2 regions of the Jeotgalibaca arthritidis genome follow, and region 2 is predicted to be linked to the other one. Evidence: a T-box and tRNA genes for the amino acid it is inferred to sense, from the RefSeq annotation. Region 2 holds a T-box; the other holds one or more tRNA genes.
What was found. The T-box of region 2 lies ahead of thrS (threonine--tRNA ligase). A T-box ahead of a tRNA ligase gene usually reads a tRNA of that ligase, here a tRNA-Thr.
Positions count from the first base shown of each region.

Region 1: it encodes a tRNA-Thr, which carries the amino acid that the T-box ahead of thrS (threonine--tRNA ligase) is inferred to sense. The anticodon was not compared.

Region 1 is NZ_CP049740.1:1,029,261-1,039,549, reverse strand. It holds gene G7057_RS05320 (ROK family protein) at 1-811, shown strand, start outside; gene manA (mannose-6-phosphate isomerase, class I) at 854-1,813, opposite strand; rRNA gene G7057_RS05310 (16S ribosomal RNA) at 2,376-3,931, shown strand; rRNA gene G7057_RS05305 (23S ribosomal RNA) at 4,142-7,056, shown strand; rRNA gene rrf (5S ribosomal RNA) at 7,211-7,326, shown strand; tRNA gene G7057_RS05295 (tRNA-Val) at 7,434-7,506, shown strand; tRNA gene G7057_RS05290 (tRNA-Lys) at 7,560-7,632, shown strand; tRNA gene G7057_RS05285 (tRNA-Leu) at 7,663-7,744, shown strand; tRNA gene G7057_RS05280 (tRNA-Thr) at 7,757-7,829, shown strand; tRNA gene G7057_RS05275 (tRNA-Gly) at 7,837-7,908, shown strand; tRNA gene G7057_RS05270 (tRNA-Leu) at 7,947-8,032, shown strand; tRNA gene G7057_RS05265 (tRNA-Arg) at 8,043-8,116, shown strand; tRNA gene G7057_RS05260 (tRNA-Pro) at 8,126-8,199, shown strand; tRNA gene G7057_RS05255 (tRNA-Met) at 8,213-8,286, shown strand; tRNA gene G7057_RS05250 (tRNA-Ile) at 8,329-8,402, shown strand; tRNA gene G7057_RS05245 (tRNA-Ser) at 8,442-8,531, shown strand; tRNA gene G7057_RS05240 (tRNA-Glu) at 8,543-8,614, shown strand; tRNA gene G7057_RS05235 (tRNA-Ser) at 8,656-8,745, shown strand; tRNA gene G7057_RS05230 (tRNA-Met) at 8,781-8,853, shown strand; tRNA gene G7057_RS05225 (tRNA-Asp) at 8,866-8,941, shown strand; tRNA gene G7057_RS05220 (tRNA-Gly) at 8,943-9,013, shown strand; tRNA gene G7057_RS05215 (tRNA-Ile) at 9,026-9,099, shown strand; tRNA gene G7057_RS05210 (tRNA-Glu) at 9,115-9,186, shown strand; tRNA gene G7057_RS05205 (tRNA-Val) at 9,233-9,305, shown strand; tRNA gene G7057_RS05200 (tRNA-Asp) at 9,308-9,380, shown strand; tRNA gene G7057_RS05195 (tRNA-Phe) at 9,423-9,498, shown strand; tRNA gene G7057_RS05190 (tRNA-Tyr) at 9,500-9,580, shown strand; tRNA gene G7057_RS05185 (tRNA-Trp) at 9,598-9,668, shown strand; tRNA gene G7057_RS05180 (tRNA-His) at 9,681-9,753, shown strand; tRNA gene G7057_RS05175 (tRNA-Gln) at 9,764-9,835, shown strand; tRNA gene G7057_RS05170 (tRNA-Cys) at 9,842-9,912, shown strand; tRNA gene G7057_RS05165 (tRNA-Leu) at 9,947-10,030, shown strand.
Region 2 is NZ_CP049740.1:1,747,661-1,757,949, reverse strand. It holds gene G7057_RS08835 (amidohydrolase) at 1-1,024, opposite strand, end outside; gene thrS (threonine--tRNA ligase) at 1,090-3,024, opposite strand; T-box leader at 3,113-3,333, opposite strand; gene dnaI (primosomal protein DnaI) at 3,391-4,317, opposite strand; gene G7057_RS08820 (replication initiation and membrane attachment family protein) at 4,317-5,747, opposite strand; gene nrdR (transcriptional regulator NrdR) at 5,750-6,253, opposite strand; gene coaE (dephospho-CoA kinase) at 6,318-6,917, opposite strand; gene mutM (DNA-formamidopyrimidine glycosylase) at 6,918-7,769, opposite strand; gene polA (DNA polymerase I) at 7,837-10,289, opposite strand, start outside.

The sequences.
Region 1 (10,289 bases), 720 kb from region 2:
AATTGGAAATGAAAGCAATGAAATTATTGAGCGCGTTTCTTTCCCAACAACGACACCGGAAGAAACATTAGCACACGTTTTTGAATTTTTTGATCAATATAAATTAGCAAGTATCGGAATTGGCTCATTTGGACCGATTGATATTAACGAAAAATCGGAAACTTATGGCTATGTTTTATCAACACCAAAATTGGCATGGAAAGATTTCGACTTCTTAGGAGCTATGAAAGAACGTTATGATATTCCAATGGGATGGACAACGGATGTTAATGCTGCCGCACTAGGTGAATCAGAAAAAGGGGCAGCAGCCGGATTAGATAATGTGATGTATATTACCATTGGAACAGGAGTAGGAGCTGGAGCTATTGTAAATGGTCAATTATTAGAAGGAATTGGTCATCCTGAAATGGGACACTTATTAGTAAAACCACATCAAGATGATCATTATGACGGCTTTTGCCCATACCATGGAAACTGTTTAGAAGGAATGGCAGCAGGTCCTTCTATTAATGGGCGTCTAGATATGGCAGGTAAAGATGTTGATCCAGACCACCAAGTTTGGGATTTCATGGCTAACTACATAGGACAAGCTTTAGTAGCCTATACTGTTATTCTTCGTCCAGAACGTATTATTTTAGGCGGAGGCGTTATGCACGCACCTAAGATGCTAGATAAGGTAAAGGAAGCATTCGATGCCTTACTAGGGAATTATGTTGATGTACCTGAACTTGATTCATATTTAGTGAAACCAGGTTTAGGAGATAATGCAGGAATTACAGGGGCTATCCTCTTAGCTAATCAAGTAAAATAAAAGAATCGAGAGCGCGTCTCTCGATTCTTTTTCTTCTATATATTAACTATTTTTTGGTCCAGGGTTAGAAGCAATGACTTCCAAGTTACCACTAATGTCCCAAGAGGTTACTGTAGCTGGTAAAATAAAGTGATCACCTTTAGCAAGTGGATAAGAGATGTCATTGACAATAACTTGTCCGTTTCCTTCTATAACACTGACTAAAGTATAAGGTGCATGTTTATCAAAATGAATACTAGATTGAATATTCCATTTATAAACAGAGAAGTAGTCACTTTCAATAAGAGTAACAATCTCATTGTCATCTAGTTTTTTAGTCTGAATAAACAAATCAGGATTTTGATGAGGAATCATAGAAACATCAATTGATTGCTGAATATGTAATTCACGACCATTACCATTATCATCAAGACGATCATAGTCATAGACACGATAAGTTGTATTACTACTCTGTTGTGTCTCTAAAATCATAATTCCCGCTCCAATAGCATGAATGGTGCCGCTTGGAACAAAGAAGAAATCACCTTTTTTAACTTTAACGCGAGTCAATAAGTCATCCCATTGACCAGCTTCAATCATCTCAGCAAAAGCTTCCTTTGTTTGAGCAGAGTGTCCATAAACAATTTCAGAACCTTCATCCGCATCAATGATATACCAGCATTCTGTCTTACCTAGGTCATTCTCATGCTTTAATCCGTACTCATCATCAGGGTGAACTTGAACGGACAAGTCTTCAGTAGCATCAATAATTTTAGTTAATAGAGGAAACACAGGTGACGAGGGATTACCAAATAGCTCAGGATGTGATTCATATAATTCATTTAAAGGCACACCAGCGTGGCTACCTGACGAAATAGTGCCAACGCCATCTAAATGGGCACTAATTGCCCAGCACTCACCAGTATGCTCACTTGGGATTTCATAGCCATAGATATCACGTAGCTTTGTTCCACCCCAGATTTTTTCTTGAAGCTTAGGGTTCATAAATAATGGTTCTTGCATGTTCATCCTCCTTAAGTTATAAACGGGATATAGTTTACATATCTATTATAAACAAAAGGTATAGATTTAAAAGAAGAATATAATAGAACTAAACGCGGTGTCGGTAAATTTAGTCGATATTAATACACCAGAATATGTTGACCTTTTGTAAATCAGATGTTATTATAACGAAGTCGCTTGTTTAAGGAGCGCAAATACATCTTTTCAAAACATCTGAAAAAGTAAAAAAACTTTTGACAAAAGGTTGTTAAGATGATAAGATATAAAAGTTGTTTCTCAAAAAACAGCTGAAAAAACTTTTTTAAAAGTTTTAAAAAACTGTTGACACTTAATCAACAGCGTGGTAATATGTAGAAGTTGTCACGACACGAACTTAACGTAACACGTGATAACGGATTTGACCTTTGAAAACTGAACAAAGAATGAACGAACCAAACGTGCAGGGTAATTCTTATTTATAAGGATTACACAACGAATCGCGATAATAATCGCAAAAACATTAAGTCAGCAAAAAAGAGCTATTCAGCTTTTCATGTCGGGTTTCTGTACAAGAGCCCACATTTAACATGAGAGTTTGATCCTGGCTCAGGACGAACGCTGGCGGCGTGCCTAATACATGCAAGTCGTACGAATTGATTAAGGAGCTTGCTCCTTATGACGTTAGTGGCGAACGGGTGAGTAACACGTGGGTAACCTACCTTCAAGAGGGGGATAACATCCGGAAACGGGTGCTAATACCGCATAGTTTCAGCTTCCACATGGAAGCTGAAGGAAAGACGGCCTTTGTGCTGTCACTTGGAGATGGACCCGCGGCGCATTAGTTAGTTGGTAGGGTAACGGCCTACCAAGACGATGATGCGTAGCCGACCTGAGAGGGTGATCGGCCACATTGGGACTGAGACACGGCCCAAACTCCTACGGGAGGCAGCAGTAGGGAATCTTCCGCAATGGACGAAAGTCTGACGGAGCAACGCCGCGTGAGTGAAGAAGGTTTTCGGATCGTAAAACTCTGTTGTTGGAGAAGAACAAGTAGGAGAGTAACTGCTCTTACCTTGACGGTACCCAACCAGAAAGCCACGGCTAACTACGTGCCAGCAGCCGCGGTAATACGTAGGTGGCAAGCGTTGTCCGGATTTATTGGGCGTAAAGCGAGCGCAGGCGGTTCCTTAAGTCTGATGTGAAAGCCCACGGCTCAACCGTGGAAGGTCATTGGAAACTGGGGAACTTGAATGCAGAAGAGGAGAGTGGAATTCCATGTGTAGCGGTGAAATGCGTAGATATATGGAGGAACACCAGTGGCGAAGGCGACTCTCTGGTCTGTAATTGACGCTGAGGCTCGAAAGCGTGGGGAGCAAACAGGATTAGATACCCTGGTAGTCCACGCCGTAAACGATGAGTGCTAAGTGTTGGAGGGTTTCCACCCTTCAGTGCTGCAGTTAACGCATTAAGCACTCCGCCTGGGGAGTACGGCCGCAAGGCTGAAACTCAAAGGAATTGACGGGGACCCGCACAAGCGGTGGAGCATGTGGTTTAATTCGAAGCAACGCGAAGAACCTTACCAGGTCTTGACATCCCTTGACACTCCTAGAGATAGGACGTTCCCTTCGGGGACAAGGTGACAGGTGGTGCATGGTTGTCGTCAGCTCGTGTCGTGAGATGTTGGGTTAAGTCCCGCAACGAGCGCAACCCCTATTGTTAGTTGCCAGCATTCAGTTGGGCACTCTAATAAGACTGCCGGTGACAAACCGGAGGAAGGTGGGGATGACGTCAAATCATCATGCCCCTTATGACCTGGGCTACACACGTGCTACAATGGATGGTACAACGAGCAGCAAACCCGCGAGGGCAAGCGAATCTCTTAAAGCCATTCTCAGTTCGGATTGCAGGCTGCAACTCGCCTGCATGAAGCCGGAATCGCTAGTAATCGCGGATCAGAACGCCGCGGTGAATACGTTCCCGGGTCTTGTACACACCGCCCGTCACACCACGAGAGTTTGTAACACCCGAAGTCGGTGGGGTAACCCTTATGGGAGCCAGCCGCCTAAGGTGGGATAGATGATTGGGGTGAAGTCGTAACAAGGTAGCCGTATCGGAAGGTGCGGCTGGATCACCTCCTTTCTAAGGAAATTATATGGAACCTGCCGATGTTCACATTCTTGTTCAGTTTTGAGAGGTTAACTCTCAAACCAATTGTTCCTTGAAAACTGAATAGTATAACATGAAATATAAAGTAAGAAACCAAAACATTTTACCGCGTTACACGTTGAACAGTTTTTTAACGAAAACAGTTTGATAGTAAAGGCCAGCAATGGCTGAAACTTGACCATAGGTTAAGTGAATAAGGGCGCACGGTGGATGCCTAGGCACTAGGAGCCGATGAAGGACGGGACTAACTCCGATATGCTCCGGGGAGCTGTAAGTAAGCTATGATCCGGAGATTTCCGAATGGGGAAACCCAATATCTTTGATAGGATATTACAAACACGTGAATACATAGCGTGTTTGAGGTACACGCAGGGAACTGAAACATCTCATTACCTGCAGGAAGAGAAAGAAAATTCGATTCCCTGAGTAGCGGCGAGCGAAACGGGAAAAGCCCAAACCAAAGAGCTTGCTCTTTGGGGTTGTAGGACTGGGACGTGAGACTGTAATGGATAGCAGAAGCTGGCTGGAAAGCCACGCGAAACAGGGTAAAAGCCCCGTATGCGAAATCTAAAGCAGCTCTACCAGTATCCTGAGTACGGCGGAACACGAGAAATTCCGTCGGAATCCGGGAGGACCATCTCCCAAGGCTAAATACTCCCTAGTGACCGATAGTGAACCAGTACCGTGAGGGAAAGGTGAAAAGCACCCCGGAAGGGGAGTGAAATAGTACCTGAAACCGTGTGCTTACAAGTAGTCAGAGCCCGTTAATGGGTGATGGCGTACCTTTTGTAGAATGGACCGGCGAGTTACGATCCCATGCGAGGTTAAGTTGAAAAGACGGAGCCGCAGCGAAAGCGAGTCTGAATAGGGCGAATGAGTATGTGGTCGTAGACCCGAAACCAGGTGACCTACCCATGTCCAGGTTGAAGGTGCGGTAATACGCACTGGAGGACCGAACCCACGCACGTTGAAAAGTGCGGGGATGAGGTGTGGGTAGCGGAGAAATTCCAATCGAACCTGGAGATAGCTGGTTCTCTCCGAAATAGCTTTAGGGCTAGCCTCGGATAAACGAATCGTGGAGGTAGAGCACTGTTTGGACTAGGGGCCCTTCTCGGGTTACCGAATTCAGATAAACTCCGAATGCCATGGATTCAAGTCCGGGAGTCAGACTGCGAGTGATAAGATCCGTAGTCGAAAGGGAAACAACCCAGCCCACCAGCTAAGGTCCCAAAGTATCTGTTAAGTGGAAAAGGATGTGGGGTTGCACAGACAACTAGGATGTTGGCTCAGAAGCAGCCATCATTCAAAGAGTGCGTAATAGCTCACTAGTCGAGTGACCCTGCGCCGAAAATTTACCGGGGCTAAACAGATCACCGAAGCTGTGGATTCAACCAATAGGTTGAGTGGTAGGAGAGCGTTCTAAGGGCATTGAAGCTAGACCGTGAGGACTGGTGGAGCGCTTAGAAGTGAGAATGCCGGTATGAGTAGCGAAAGACGGGTGAGAATCCCGTCCACCGTATGACTAAGGTTTCCTGGGGAAGGCTCGTCCTCCCAGGGTTAGTCGGGACCTAAGCCGAGGCCGATAGGCGTAGGCGATGGACAACAGGTTGATATTCCTGTACCAGTTGTTTTTGTTTGAACGATGGAGGGACGCAGGAGGCTAAGGAAATGCGTGCGATTGGAAGAGCACGTCCAAGCAACAAGTCTTGTGGAGAGTCAAATGCTTTCTACTATACGGACAAGTTGTGATGGGGAGGGAAATTTAAGTACCGAAGTTCCTGATGTCACACTGCCAAGAAAAGCTTCTAGTTAGAAACCAACTGCCCGTACCGCAAACCGACACAGGTAGTCGAGGAGAGCATCCTAAGGTGAGCGAGCGAACTCTCGTTAAGGAACTCGGCAAAATGACCCCGTAACTTCGGGAGAAGGGGTGCTGACCGCAAGGTCAGCCGCAGTGAATAGGCCCAAGCGACTGTTTATCAAAAACACAGGTCTCTGCAAAATCGAAAGATGACGTATAGGGGCTGACGCCTGCCCGGTGCTGGAAGGTTAAGAGGAGAGGTTAGCTTCGGCGAAGCTTTGAATTGAAGCCCCAGTAAACGGCGGCCGTAACTATAACGGTCCTAAGGTAGCGAAATTCCTTGTCAGGTAAGTTCTGACCCGCACGAAAGGCGTAACGATTTGGGCACTGTCTCAACGAGAGACTCGGTGAAATTATAGTACCAGTGAAGATGCTGGTTACCCGCGACAGGACGGAAAGACCCCATGGAGCTTTACTGCAGGTTGATATTGATTGTTTCTGCTACATGTACAGGATAGGTAGGAGCCATTGAAGTCGGGACGCTAGTCTCGATGGAGGCGCCATTGGGATACTACCCTTGTAGCAGGACCACTCTAACCCGCCACCCTTATCGGGTGGGGAGACAGTGTCAGTCGGGCAGTTTGACTGGGGCGGTCGCCTCCTAAAATGTAACGGAGGCGCCCAAAGGTTCCCTCAGAATGGTTGGAAATCATTCGTAGAGTGCAAAGGCAGAAGGGAGCTTGACTGCGAGACCTACAAGTCGAGCAGGGACGAAAGTCGGGCTTAGTGATCCGGTGGTTCCGCATGGAAGGGCCATCGCTCAACGGATAAAAGCTACCCTGGGGATAACAGGCTTATCTCCCCCAAGAGTTCACATCGACGGGGAGGTTTGGCACCTCGATGTCGGCTCGTCGCATCCTGGGGCTGTAGTCGGTCCCAAGGGTTGGGCTGTTCGCCCATTAAAGCGGCACGCGAGCTGGGTTCAGAACGTCGTGAGACAGTTCGGTCCCTATCCGTCGCGGGCGTTGGAAATTTGAGAGGAGCTGTCCTTAGTACGAGAGGACCGGGATGGACACACCGCTGGTGTACCAGTTGTTCTGCCAAGGGCATTGCTGGGTAGCTATGTGTGGACGGGATAAACGCTGAAAGCATCTAAGCGTGAAGCCCCCTCAAGATGAGATTTCCCATCATTTTAAATGAGTAAGACCCCTGAGAGACGATCAGGTAGATAGGCTAGAAGTGGAAGTGCAGCGATGTATGGAGCGGACTAGTACTAATCGGTCGAGGACTTAACCAATAATAAAACGGTAATCAAGTAAAATGGGTTTCAAACCAAAGGTTTCATGTTAACTATTCAGTTTTGAGGGAACAACCTCAAAAGAACACTGTGGGCATAGCCCAAGTGTATCATGTCTGTAAACTGCTAAAGCAGCAACAGCCATGACAATATGTGCGGTGGCGATGGCAAGAAGGTCACACCTGTTCCCATCCCGAACACAGAAGTTAAGCTTCTTAGCGCCGATTGTAGTGAAGGGTTTCCCTTTGTGAGAGTAGGACGCTGCCGCGCATATATTTTCTTTTAAAAATAAGTTTTCAAAAGAAAATAACTTGCAGATTAGCAAAAAATATTGTATTATGTTCAAGAACTGTTCTTTACATAATATTTACATTTTCGGAGGTTTAGCTCAGCTGGGAGAGCGTCTGCCTTACAAGCAGGATGTCAGCGGTTCGATCCCGTTAACCTCCATAGTCATAGTAATATGACAAAGTGAGTAATACTCACAATTCAACTCTTTAGTTGAGTCATTAGCTCAGTTGGTAGAGCATCTGACTTTTAATCAGAGGGTCGCAGGTTCGAGCCCTGCATGACTCATTTCTTTTTATCAATTGCATAAAAAGATGCGCGGGTGTGGCGGAATTGGCAGACGCACTAGATTTAGGATCTAGCGCCGCAAGGCGTGGGGGTTCAAGTCCCTTCACCCGCATTTTAAAAATTTGCCGGCTTAGCTCAGTTGGTAGAGCATCTGATTTGTAATCAGAGGGTCGAGGGTTCAAGTCCTTTAGCCGGCATCTTTTTGCGGAAGTAGTTCAGTGGTAGAACACCACCTTGCCAAGGTGGGGGTCGCGGGTTCGAACCCCGTCTTCCGCTTTAAGGATCATATCCTTAAAGTTTTATAATATTGTAATGCCGGGGTGGCGGAATTGGCAGACGCACAGGACTTAAAATCCTGCGGTGAGTTCTCACCGTATCGGTTCGACCCCGATCCTCGGCATTTTTAATATGCACCCATAGCTCAATTGGATAGAGTACCTGACTACGAATCAGGCGGTTGCAGGTTCGACTCCTGCTGGGTGCATTTAAATTACGGGAAGTAGCTCAGCTTGGTAGAGCACTTGGTTTGGGACCAAGGGGTCGCAGGTTCGAATCCTGTCTTCCCGATTTAATATTTTTTGGCGGTGTAGCTCAGCTGGCTAGAGCGTCCGGTTCATACCCGGGAGGTCGGGGGTTCGATCCCCTCCGCCGCTATTTTTAAAAATGGACGTTCAAAAAAGGTCACATTAAGAGCCTGGACCTTTAGCTCAGTTGGTTAGAGCAGACGGCTCATAACCGTCCGGTCGCAGGTTCGAGTCCTGCAAGGTCCATTGCAGCAAACTTACTTGCAGCATAAGCTATCTTTGATTGGGGAAGTACTCAAGTGGCTGAAGAGGCGCCCCTGCTAAGGGTGTAGGTCGGATCATACCGGCGCGAGGGTTCAAATCCCTCCTTCTCCGTTTTAAACAAAGGCCCGTTGGTCAAGCGGTTAAGACACCGCCCTTTCACGGCGGTAACACGGGTTCGAATCCCGTACGGGTCATTATCATATTTTTATGGTAAATTGAATATCATTAACATCTCGGAGGATTACCCAAGTCCGGCTGAAGGGAACGGTCTTGAAAACCGTCAGGCGTGTAAAAGCGTGCAAGGGTTCGAATCCCTTATCCTCCTTTATAACTTTTTTAAAAGTTATCTATTAATATTATCGCGGGGTGGAGCAGTTGGCAGCTCGTCGGGCTCATAACCCGAAGGTCGCAGGTTCAAGTCCTGCCCCCGCAATTTTTTTAAAATGGTTCCGTGGTGTAGGGGTTAACATGCCTGCCTGTCACGCAGGAGATCGCGGGTTCAAATCCCGTCGGAACCGCCACGCGGGTGTAGTTTAGTGGTAAAACCACAGCCTTCCAAGCTGTTGTCGGGAGTTCGATTCTCCTCACCCGCTTTTTTATTTTATGGGCCTATAGCTCAGCTGGTTAGAGCGCACGCCTGATAAGCGTGAGGTCGATGGTTCGAGTCCATTTAGGCCCATTTTTACTTTTAACTGGCCCGTTGGTCAAGCGGTTAAGACACCGCCCTTTCACGGCGGTAACACGGGTTCGAATCCCGTACGGGTCATATCGTCATTTAATTGATGATTTATAAGCTGTATGTTTTATATCATGGAGGTTTAGCTCAGCTGGGAGAGCGTCTGCCTTACAAGCAGGATGTCAGCGGTTCGATCCCGTTAACCTCCATTGGTTCCGTGGTGTAGGGGTTAACATGCCTGCCTGTCACGCAGGAGATCGCGGGTTCAAATCCCGTCGGAACCGTTAATACAGTTGTATTAATTAAATAAAGTATTACTTCTTAATGGCTTGGTAGCTCAGTTGGTAGAGCACTTGATTGAAGCTCAAGGTGTCGGCGGTTCGATTCCGTCCCAAGCCACCATGGAGGGGTAGCGAAGTGGCTAAACGCGGCGGACTGTAAATCCGCTCCTTCGGGTTCGGCAGTTCGAATCTGCCCCCCTCCATTTTTTTTTAAGTCCTTAGGGGTATAGTTTAAAGGTAGAACAACGGTCTCCAAAACCGTTGGTGTGGGTTCAATTCCTGCTACCCCTGTTTTGGATTATGGCGATTGTGGCGAAGTGGTTAACGCACCGGCTTGTGGCGCCGGCATTCGTGGGTTCGATTCCCATCAGTCGCCCTTTTATTAATGGGGTATAGCCAAGCGGTAAGGCAACGGACTTTGACTCCGTCACTCGTTGGTTCGAATCCAGCTACCCCAGTTTTTCGGCGGTATAGCCAAGTGGTAAGGCAGAGGTCTGCAAAACCTTCATCACCGGTTCAAATCCGGTTACCGCCTTTCCCAAAAGGGATGAAAACTTGCATAATAAATTGCCGGCGTGGCGGAATAGGCAGACGCGCTGGACTCAAAATCCAGTGCCCGCGAGGGCGTGCCGGTTCGACCCCGGCCGCCGGTATACGTTGAAGCTCAGCTGATAGCTGAGCTTTTTTTGTAGACTAGGGGATTATAAGTTCAGCCATCAATGTCTAGCTCCCAAGTCCTGACCTAGTGAAAAAAAGATAAATTTGCCCCATTGCGCGCTTCGCTGCTCGCTAACGCATATCATTCGACTAACCCGCTGAAGCGTGAAGTCTCCTGACAATTCAGGGTCAAATGTCCTATTTTTTCATAGGCCAAGGCGGACTTGTCCGCTTTTCTTATTTAAAATGACTATT
Region 2 (10,289 bases):
GACCAAAGTCCTCTGCTCCATTTGAAGCAGGTCCCGCTACAACCTTATCCATGTAGTCGCCTACACCATATTTTTCTAAAACTGCAACAACTTTTTCTGTTTGCTCAGGATGGTTGTAAACAGGTGGATAGTCCCATAAGTATTCAAATTCTGTTTCAACGCCGAAACTTTCTTCCAAACCGCGAAGTAAATGTCTGATTTCCTTCTCGATTTGCTTACCGACTTCAACATCCATATAGCGCGCATCGCCACGAAGAATCAGGCTATCTTTAATGACGTTACTTGCGCCTACTCCTTCAAACGAACCTATCGTAACAACGGCCATATCGTAAGGATTAACACGGCGAGAAACAACCGTTTGTAAATTCATTACTAATGATGAGGCTGCAACAATAGCATCATTACTTAAATGCGGCATTGAACCATGACCGCCCTTACCTTTAATCTTAATTGATAAATCGCTACAGCCAGCAAATGCCCAGCCGCTTGTATAATTGATTTCACCAACGTCAAAATTTGGGAAGAAATGGATACCATAAATTTCGTCTAAGTCATCTAAGACACCTGACTCAGCAATACTCTTACCGCCGGATGGTGGTTCTTCTTCAGCATGTTGGTGGACAATCTTAACCGTTCCTGACCATTCACCCTTTAATTCAATCAAGCTATCCGCCAAAATCATTAAATAAGCCGTATGCCCATCATGGCCACAAGCATGCATCGCACCCGGATTTTTAGATGAAAAAGGCAAACCTGTTTCTTCTTCTATTGGAAGAGCATCAAAATCTGCTCGTAAACCAATTTTTTTACCTGGAGACTTTCCTTCAATCGTTACAACGATTCCAACACCATTCCCAACATTACGTTGAATATGGACATCTTTCCCTTCATAAAAAGCAGCAATCGTTTCTGCTGTTTGAAATTCGTGGTGAGAAATCTCCGCATTCTCATGAAAATGACGACGCAATGCAATCATTTCTTCTTCTCGCTCAGTCAAGCGTTTCATTAATTTATCTCGTAACACCTTATTCACCTCTCTATTAAGAAAAACCCCTTTTAAATGAGGGGTTTTTCTTATTAGCGTCTATTTTATTTGAAATTTCTAATTTCGTCCACAACAGATTCTAAATATTCAGCTTTTGATAGAGTATTCATGTCTTTTGAACCATAACGACGAACAGTTACTGTATTTTCTTCTACTTCTTTATCACCAATAACGATTTGGTATGGAATTTTTTGCGTTTGTGATGCACGAATCTTATATCCCATTTTTTCGTTACGATCATCAACCTCTACTCGCATGCCTAGACGCGCCATTTCAGCTTTCAATTCATAAGCTTTATCAGCATGAAGATCTAAGTTAACCGGAATGATTGTTGCTTGAACAGGAGCCAACCATGTTGGGAAAGCACCCTTGTATTCTTCAATCAAGTAAGCTACAAAACGTTCCATTGTTGAAATAACCCCACGGTGGATAACAACGGGACGGTGGTTATTTTCACCATCTTCGCCAACATAAGTTAAATCGAAGCGTTCTGGTAATAGGAAGTCTAATTGAATTGTCGACATTGTTTCTTCAAGGCCGATAGCAGTCTTGAATTGAACGTCTAATTTAGGACCGTAGAAGGCTGCTTCGCCTACTGCTTCAAAATACTCCAGTCCCATTTCATCCATAGCTTCTTTTAACATGCTCTCTGCTTTGTTCCACATGTCATCATCGTCAAAGTATTTTTCTTTGTCTTCAGGATCGCGGTAGCTCAAGCGGAAGCGATAGTCTGTAATACTGAAGTCTTTGTAAACTTCTAATGTTAATTCAAGTGTGCGTTTAAATTCTTCCTTGATTTGATCAGGGCGAACAAAAACGTGAGCATCATTCAATGTCATTTCACGCACACGTTGTAAACCAGACAATGCGCCTGATTTTTCATAACGGTGCATCATACCTAGTTCAGCAATTCGAATTGGCAATTCGCGGTAGCTGTGAACATCATTTTTATAAACCATCATATGGTGTGGGCAGTTCATTGGGCGTAGCACTAGCATTTCGCCGTCACCCATATCCATTGGTGGGAACATATCTTCATGGTAGTGATCCCAGTGACCAGATGTTTTATATAAATCAACATTCGCCATAATTGGTGTGTAAACGTGTTGGTAACCTAAGCTCACTTCTTTATCGACAATATAACGTTCTAATGTACGACGAATCGTTGCCCCTTTTGGTAACCAGAATGGCAAGCCTGATCCTACTTCTGGCGAAATCATAAACAAGTCAAGCTCTTTACCTAATTTACGGTGGTCACGGGCTTTAGCTTCTTCACGCATTTTCAAGAACTCAGCTAACGCTTTTTTATCAAAGAATGCTGTTCCGTATACACGTTGCATCATTTTGTTGTCTGAGTTTCCACGCCAGTATGCACCAGCTAATGATAGTAATTTAAAGATTTGGATTTTCCCTGTCGACGGAACATGAACACCACGACACAGGTCGGTAAAGTCTTCTTGAGTATAAACAGTAATGACTTCATCTTCAGGCAAAGCTGTAATTAATTCAACTTTATAAGGATCTGCTTTAAATAAATCAAGTGCTTCTTGACGACTCACTTCTCTGCGAACAATTGGGTAATTTTCGCGGATAATCTTTTTCATTTCCTCTTCAACTAACGGTAACTGTTCTTCAGTTAATTGCTCAGCCATATCAGTGTCATAGTAGAACCCAGTTTCAATTGCTGGACCTACGCCAAAGTGGATACCTGGGAACAGACGTGTTAGGGCATGGGCCATCAAGTGAGCTGTTGAGTGGCGCAAAATACCAAGCGCATCTTCATGGTCAGCTGTCACAATTTCAAGTGCCCCATCTTCTTCAATTGCGCGTGTGTAATCAATCAATTCGCCATTTAATTTACCAGCCAAAGCTTTTTTAGCTAAGCTATTACTAATGCTTTTTGCGACTTCTTCAACAGTCACACCTTGTTCAAATGACTTTACATTGCCATCTGGAAAAGTAATTTTAATTTCTGCCATCTTAATTCCTCCATTTTTTTATTGAATGAGTGTTTAATTTGGGACCAAAAAACAAAAAAGCCCCATTTCTAAGTGCATTGACACCTAGAAATGGGACGCTTCAAATTTAACGTGGTTCCACCCAAATTCAGTTACCGCCAATTAGGCTGATAACTCTTTAGACGCTATAACGGGCGTGCCCGGCCTTTCCTACTCAATTCAGAAAGTCTTCTCGAAAGTGGTCCAATCCAAAGCTTATTGAGATGTTTCACCAAGCCATCTCTCTCTACAAATAACACTTTAGTTGTGTGTCTTTCTCAACGATTTTTATTATGATCTGACCATATTAAACCACTATCTTTTTTAAAAAGCAAGTTTATTTTTATATTAAGATTCCAAGCGGCGGTTTTTACCCGTCATAGTAACTTGCTGAGACAAGTATTTCACCCGTTCCATTAAGCGTTTTGCCTTAATCGGTTCATCTTCACCACGGTTCCCGATTCGTAAATGGTGTTCCAATTCTTCAAAGGTTAAATTCGAAGAAAAGAAAGTCGGTAATTTTTCTTGCATACGGTGCTGCAGAATAACACCTAACACTTCATCACGAATCCAAGTTGAATTGACTTCAGCGCCAATATCATCCAGCATCAATATTTCGCTGTTCTTAATAATCGTTAGTTTCTCCTGAACGGTTTGATCAGCGATTGAGGCCTTCATCTCTTGAGTAAAGGTTGGGTAATGCATTAAGGTCGTTAAATGCCCATGCAAGGATAATTCGTAGGCAATTGCCCCAAGTAGATAGGTTTTTCCAACACCAAATGGTCCGTGTAAATAAAGAGCTTGGTGGTGGTCTTTAGGATTTTCATGATAGGCTTCAACGAAATTAAAAGCTAATTCCAAAACTTCCATTCTATCAGAAGTCTGTAAAAACTTCTCCATGGTGGCAGAACGCGCGTCCTTAGAGATATTAATCGAGTTAATACGACTGCGCAATTCTTTCTCACGTTCCTTACGTATCGTATCTGGACTTGGTTTATAAACCACATCAATATAGCCCGCATTAATCGCAAGTTCAGGGATATAACCAGGATTTTGCCCGTCTTCCCCTCTTGCTAACTTTCTTTTTTCTTGAACAAATTCATGCAATTTTGAGTAACTATTGGTTACCATTGCTTGCGATAATTGGTCTTCATGTTTAGACAAAAAGAGTTGAACATCGGAGTCGGCAAGAATGGATTGAACCATTTGTTCAAATTTTTCACTGTTACCGGGACGGTTCATATAATTTCGAAATCCTTTTCCCACATGATCCATCATGAATCCCCTGCCTTTCCACTATTTCTAAATTTCTTCAATCGTTCATTAAATTTCTTCTGAACGTCTTCTGGTAATAATTCTTCCGTAACAGGACCTTGATTGTCTTTGGCCCAATCAGGTAATTTCTCAACCTTTCGAACCACATTTTTACCGTAGTAACGGGCTGAGCGATTTTCTTCTCGTTTTTCTGCAGCAGCTTTTTTCTGACCTACAAACTGTTTGGTTTTTTCAATAGCTTGCTCAGGTTTAGTCACATTAGACTGTGTCCAGTCATTGGCAATCGCCTCAACGATATTTTTCACCAAAGTCGGGTGCTTTTGAATGACTAAGGAATAATAAATAAGCATATTCAAAACAGCTGGCTCTAATTTGTGGTCTGCTAGTAAGACAGACACTAATTTCTTCTCAGCAGACGTAACAGTTCCATTTTTTTGCTTCTTTATCCCGTTAATAAAAGCCATCGGTGTCATGCGTTCGCTTTGGAGAACTAACGCGATTTCCGCCGGTGTATAACCCGCTTGTGTTAATTCTTTTTTGCGGTCATCAGCTTTCTGGCTCTGTTTCTCAATCGTTGACATCACCTTATCTTGCAGTGGCATAGCAGGATGAACAGGCTGGTCTCTCGCATCTAAAACACTTTTTTCGAGTTCTCTTAAGTTAATGTGACCTGTTTCCAAGTTAGCTGCACGAAGTAAGTGGTTCGCCATTGCCATTTCATCCAGACCATACATGTGGTGATAAACGACTATGGCAGATTGAACCTCGTCTGTTAAAGCGTCCTGGTTAAAAAATTCCTTTTGTAAGAATTGCTTTAACAATTGAAAATCAAATGTCGCTGTACTTAGTTTAGGTGATTGGCCATTTTTAGCTTGTAGATAAGCCTGCCCTTGTGGCAATACTTGAGCTTTATTGCTATAAGCTTGACTCGATAAATCATAGACATCTAAAAATGACTTCGTAATCTTTTGAAAATGTGCTTGATCAACGAGTGGATAAGTAAACTTTTCTTGTAGTAATCGTAGTTTGTTCTCTCCCACATATTCCATTAACAATAGACGCATTAAATCATCTTCAAAAAATTGCTTACTCGTCAGAGGTGGGCATGGTTCATAAAGATAATGCTTATCGCCCTCTTTTTTAAGATAGGTATTTAATAATCCAATGGCTTCCAAACGAACCCGAGCCTGATAAAGCTCTGGAATACCTAGCCCTAATGTGCTCAACAAATCAGCATGAAGGCGGTCTTCACTCTTATAAAGGCCACCCGCCACTTCGGCTAACAACAGCATATATAAACTATAAGCATGAGGCCCGATAATAGGTTGATATAAGAATGTGACTATCGTTTTATCACTATCAGAAATAAAGGCAGTTTGGCGAACCGTCAATGGGTCTTTTGGGCTTAATTCTTTCCAAGGATAAGTCATGGTTAAGAATCCTCTCCATCTTGCCCTGATGCTGGGGCATCCGCTTCACGAGGTTCTTTCTTTTCCAATTTTTTCAGCTCATCTAAAAAGGTTTGACGGTCTGAAAATTGGCGGTAAACACTGGCGAATCGAATGTAAGCAACATCGTCAATTTTTACCAATTCATCCATCACATACTTGCCAATCTCTAGAGATGAAATTTCATTCTCACCTTGTGAGCGGATTTCTTTTTCAACGGTATTGACTAAGTCTTCTAATTGTTCCAGTGCAATTGGGCGTTTCTCACACGACCGCACGAGACCACGTAACAATTTTTCACGGCTAAATTCTTCACGTGTGCCGTTCTTTTTAATAACCAATAATGGTGATTGTTCAATTCGTTCAAATGTTGTAAAACGATGGTGGCAACTCTCACATTCACGTCTGCGACGAATCGAGTTATTATCATCGATGGGGCGGCTGTCCACAACCCGACTTCCATTATAATGACATTTTGGACATTGCATCTTCTTAACCCCTTTCTAGTCTTCTTTATTACGGCAATTATACCATATTTATCAAGAGCTCGGGCTAGTTTTCAACAGCTCTTTTAGCTAGCCATTGATCAACTTGTAAGTAGGTTTCTGCCAAATCGCCACTATTATCAATGACAATATCTGCTTTTTCTTTTTTTATCTCTATCGATAGTTGGCTGTTCATGCGGTCAATGGCTTGAGCTTTGGTTAAGTCATCACGTTGCATCAAACGCTGACACTGTAACTCCTTTGGCGTATAAACAACCATAATAGCGTCACATAGAGGCTCGTAGCCTGCTTCAAATAAGAGCGGAATATCTAATACTAATAAATCAACGCCATTTTGACGATGAAAATCAATTTGATCACGCATCCATTGGCGGATATACCCGTCCAATAAGCCATCGAGGGCTGCTCTTTTTTCAGAATCTGAAAAAATAAGGCTGCCTAATTTTTTTCGATTTAAACTGCCATCCTCCAACAACACGTCTGGACCAAAATAGTCAGCAATGGCCTGTAAGCCAGGACTACCTATTTCAACCACTTGGCGAGCTCCTATATCAGCATCTACAAGGGCTATTCCTTTAGAGGCTAAGTAGCGCGATACGCTTGATTTCCCAGTTGCGATACAGCCTGTCAAACCAAGTACAAACATTTACTTGTCCCCCTCTTGTTCACTAGCGTAATACTGGCAGTTGGGACAAAAATGAGTGCCTCTTTGGCCGACTTTTATTTTTTCAATTGGCGTGCCGCAACGTGGACAAGCTTGATTCTTTTTCCCATAAACATTTAAATAAATTTGGAAATGCCCTTCTTCACCAAAGCTGTTTTTATAGGTTCGGATGGTCGAACCGCCTGCTGAAACAGCCCGGCCAATAACCGCTATAATAGCTTGATGAAGTTGCCGACTTTCTGTTTCATTCAACTCGTTGGCTGGTTTTTGAGGATTAACACCTGCTTCAAATAACGATTCATCCGCATAAATATTGCCGACACCTGCCACCACGTGCTGGTCTAAAATAACCGTTTTAATGGCACGACTAGTACGAGATAAGCGCTGTTTAAAATCTGAAAAACGGAAACTTTCTGCTGTTGGTTCTGGACCTAATTTTTTAAAGGGTTCGTAATCATCTTGCTTATCAATGGGTACAAGTGAAAAACGACCAAATTTCCTCACATCAAGGTAACGCAAATCCCTGCCGTCACTTAGATGAAAAACCACATGGGTATGCTTTTTATAGTCTTCCTTACTGTCAACGACTTCGTATTTGCCTTCCATTCTCAAATGAGAAACCATAGCCCAGTTATCCAATAGGAAAATCAAATATTTGCCTCGTCTCTCAACCGTATGAATGGTTTCACCAGCTAATACGTCTTTAAATTTTTCAGATGAAAATGGTGGTGTAATCATGCGACTCCAAAAGACATCCACATGACTAATCGTCGAATGGGCAATCGTTTGATTTAATCCTCTGCGAACAACTTCTACTTCTGGAAGTTCTGGCATACTTATCTTCTCCTTATAAGAACAGAAAAGAAAACAGGCACGCCTATTTTCCTTTCTGAATGATTATTTATTTTGCTTCGTACCAGCTATCACCGTAATTACTATCGACAATTAGCGGCACACTTAATTCAACCGCATGCTCCATCACTTGCGGGACAAGCTCTTCTAAAATAGCCACTTCTTCTTCAGGGCATTCAAAGATTAACTCATCGTGTACTTGTAGGAGCATTTTTGCTTGTAAGCCACGTTTTTCAATCTCATCTTCCATACGAATCATTGCCACTTTAATAATATCGGCTGCTGATCCTTGAATAGGCGAGTTAATCGCAGTTCGTTCTGCGAATGAGCGTAAGTTGAAGTTACTACTCGTAATGTCGGGTAAGTAACGTCTGCGGTGGAAGAGTGTTTCCACAAATCCTTTTTCCTTAGCTTCTTCAACAATATCAGCCATAAATTGTTGGATGCCTGGGTATTTCTCAAAGTAACGGTCAATAAACTCTTTAGCCTGTTTACGTGTAATATTCAAGTTTTGTGACAGTCCATAATCACTAATCCCATAAACGATTCCAAAGTTTACAGCTTTTGCTTGGCGGCGAATATTGCTGTCGACATCCGCTTCATTTTCGATACCAAAGACACGCATAGCAGTTGAGGTATGGATATCTTGATTTTCAACGAAGGCTTCCTTCATATGAACATCACCTGAGATATGAGCCAATACGCGCAATTCGATTTGAGAATAGTCAGATGCAAAAATCTTCCACCCTTCTTTTTCAGCCACAAAGGCTTGGCGAATCTTACGCCCCTCTTCCATGCGAATCGGAATATTCTGCAAGTTAGGATCCGTTGAACTTAACCGTCCAGTTTGGGTTAATGTTTGCACATAACGTGTATGTACCTTACCTGTTTCAGCTTTAATAAACTTCAATAACCCTTCCACATAAGTCGATTGTAGTTTAGCTAACTGGCGATAATCTAATATCATTTGAGCGATAGGCGCTGTCGCACTTAATTTTTCTAACACATCAACGGCTGTTGAAAAACCTGTCTTCGTTTTCTTAATTGGTGTCAGTCCCATTTTTTCAAATAAAATAACACTTAACTGCTTTGGTGAATTGACGTTAAAGGGTTCGCCAGCCTCTTCATAGATTGCTTCTTCCATTTCATCTAATCGTTTAGAGAATTCTACTTTCATTTTCTCCAATTTCTCTGGCTCTACCTTAATTCCTCTTAATTCCATTTTGGCTAAAATTTTAGCAAGTGGTAATTCCATATCAAAATAAAGGTCATGCTGATTGTTTTTTTCTAGTTCGATTTGTAGCGGTTCTTCTAGTTTCAAGATAGCTTGAACTTTTCGAGCTAAATGCTCAAACAAAACCGATTCATCTTCAGGTACAGCTAACTTAGCACCCTTACCATAAATCGTTTCATCAAAAGAAACATCCGTATAGTTATACTCTTGAGCAACAGCTGCAATATCACTGCCACTATCATTGGTATTAATAATGTACGACGCTAATAAAACATCAAACGATACGCCCCTTAAGCTAATACCGCCATAGTGTAACATCGCTATCGTTCGTTTGGCATCATAAACAAGTTTCTCTTTACTATCATCTGCCGCCCATTTTTTAAAGGCTTCTGATTCTAAAATGTGTTCGATTGGCGCGACATATAAATGATTGGCATCTCCCCAAGCCACACCTATCATTTTGCCGTAGTGGTAATTGTCGTCTAGCATTTCAACATAAAGACCCATTTTATCGCTAAAATGTTTATCTGTAATGTCTTCCACACGTTCATAATGGATGTCTTTAAAGGCTTCAGACTGGTCTTCTTCTGAATGACCGAGATTGTCTAAGAAACTATTGAAGTTCATTTCACGGTAAAAGGCTACTAGTTTCTCATGATCTTTCTCACTAAGCGCTAGTTCTTCAAGGTCCATTTCAACCGGTGTAGTGACATCAATGGTTGCCAATTGCTTAGATAAGAAGGCGTTGTCCTTATCTTCAATAAGGTTTTCCTTCATTTTACTTTTTTTCATATCATCAATATGGTCATAAAGGTTTTCAACTGAGCCGTATTCATGGATTAATTTAAGGGCTGTTTTTTCGCCAACTTTTCTAACACCTGGATAATTATCCGATGTATCGCCCATCAAGCCTTTTAGATCAATGATTTGAAGGGGCTCAATTCCCATTTCCTCTCGAATAGAAGCTGGTGTATAAGCCTTTAATTCAGAAACTCCTTTAACCGTAATATCCACTCGCGTTTGGTCTGAAGCTAATTGAGTCAAATCTTTATCACCAGTTATAATAACAACATCAAAGCCTTGCTTTTCTGCTTGCCTTGCGTAAGTTCCGATAATATCATCAGCCTCGTAATTAACCAATTCATAGGTTTTACTTCCTAGTGCATCAATTAATACTTTAAAATAAGGCCATTGCTCAGCCAATTCTGACGGCATCGATTGACGGCCACCCTTGTATTCTTTGTAAGCTTCTGTACGGAAAGTTGTTT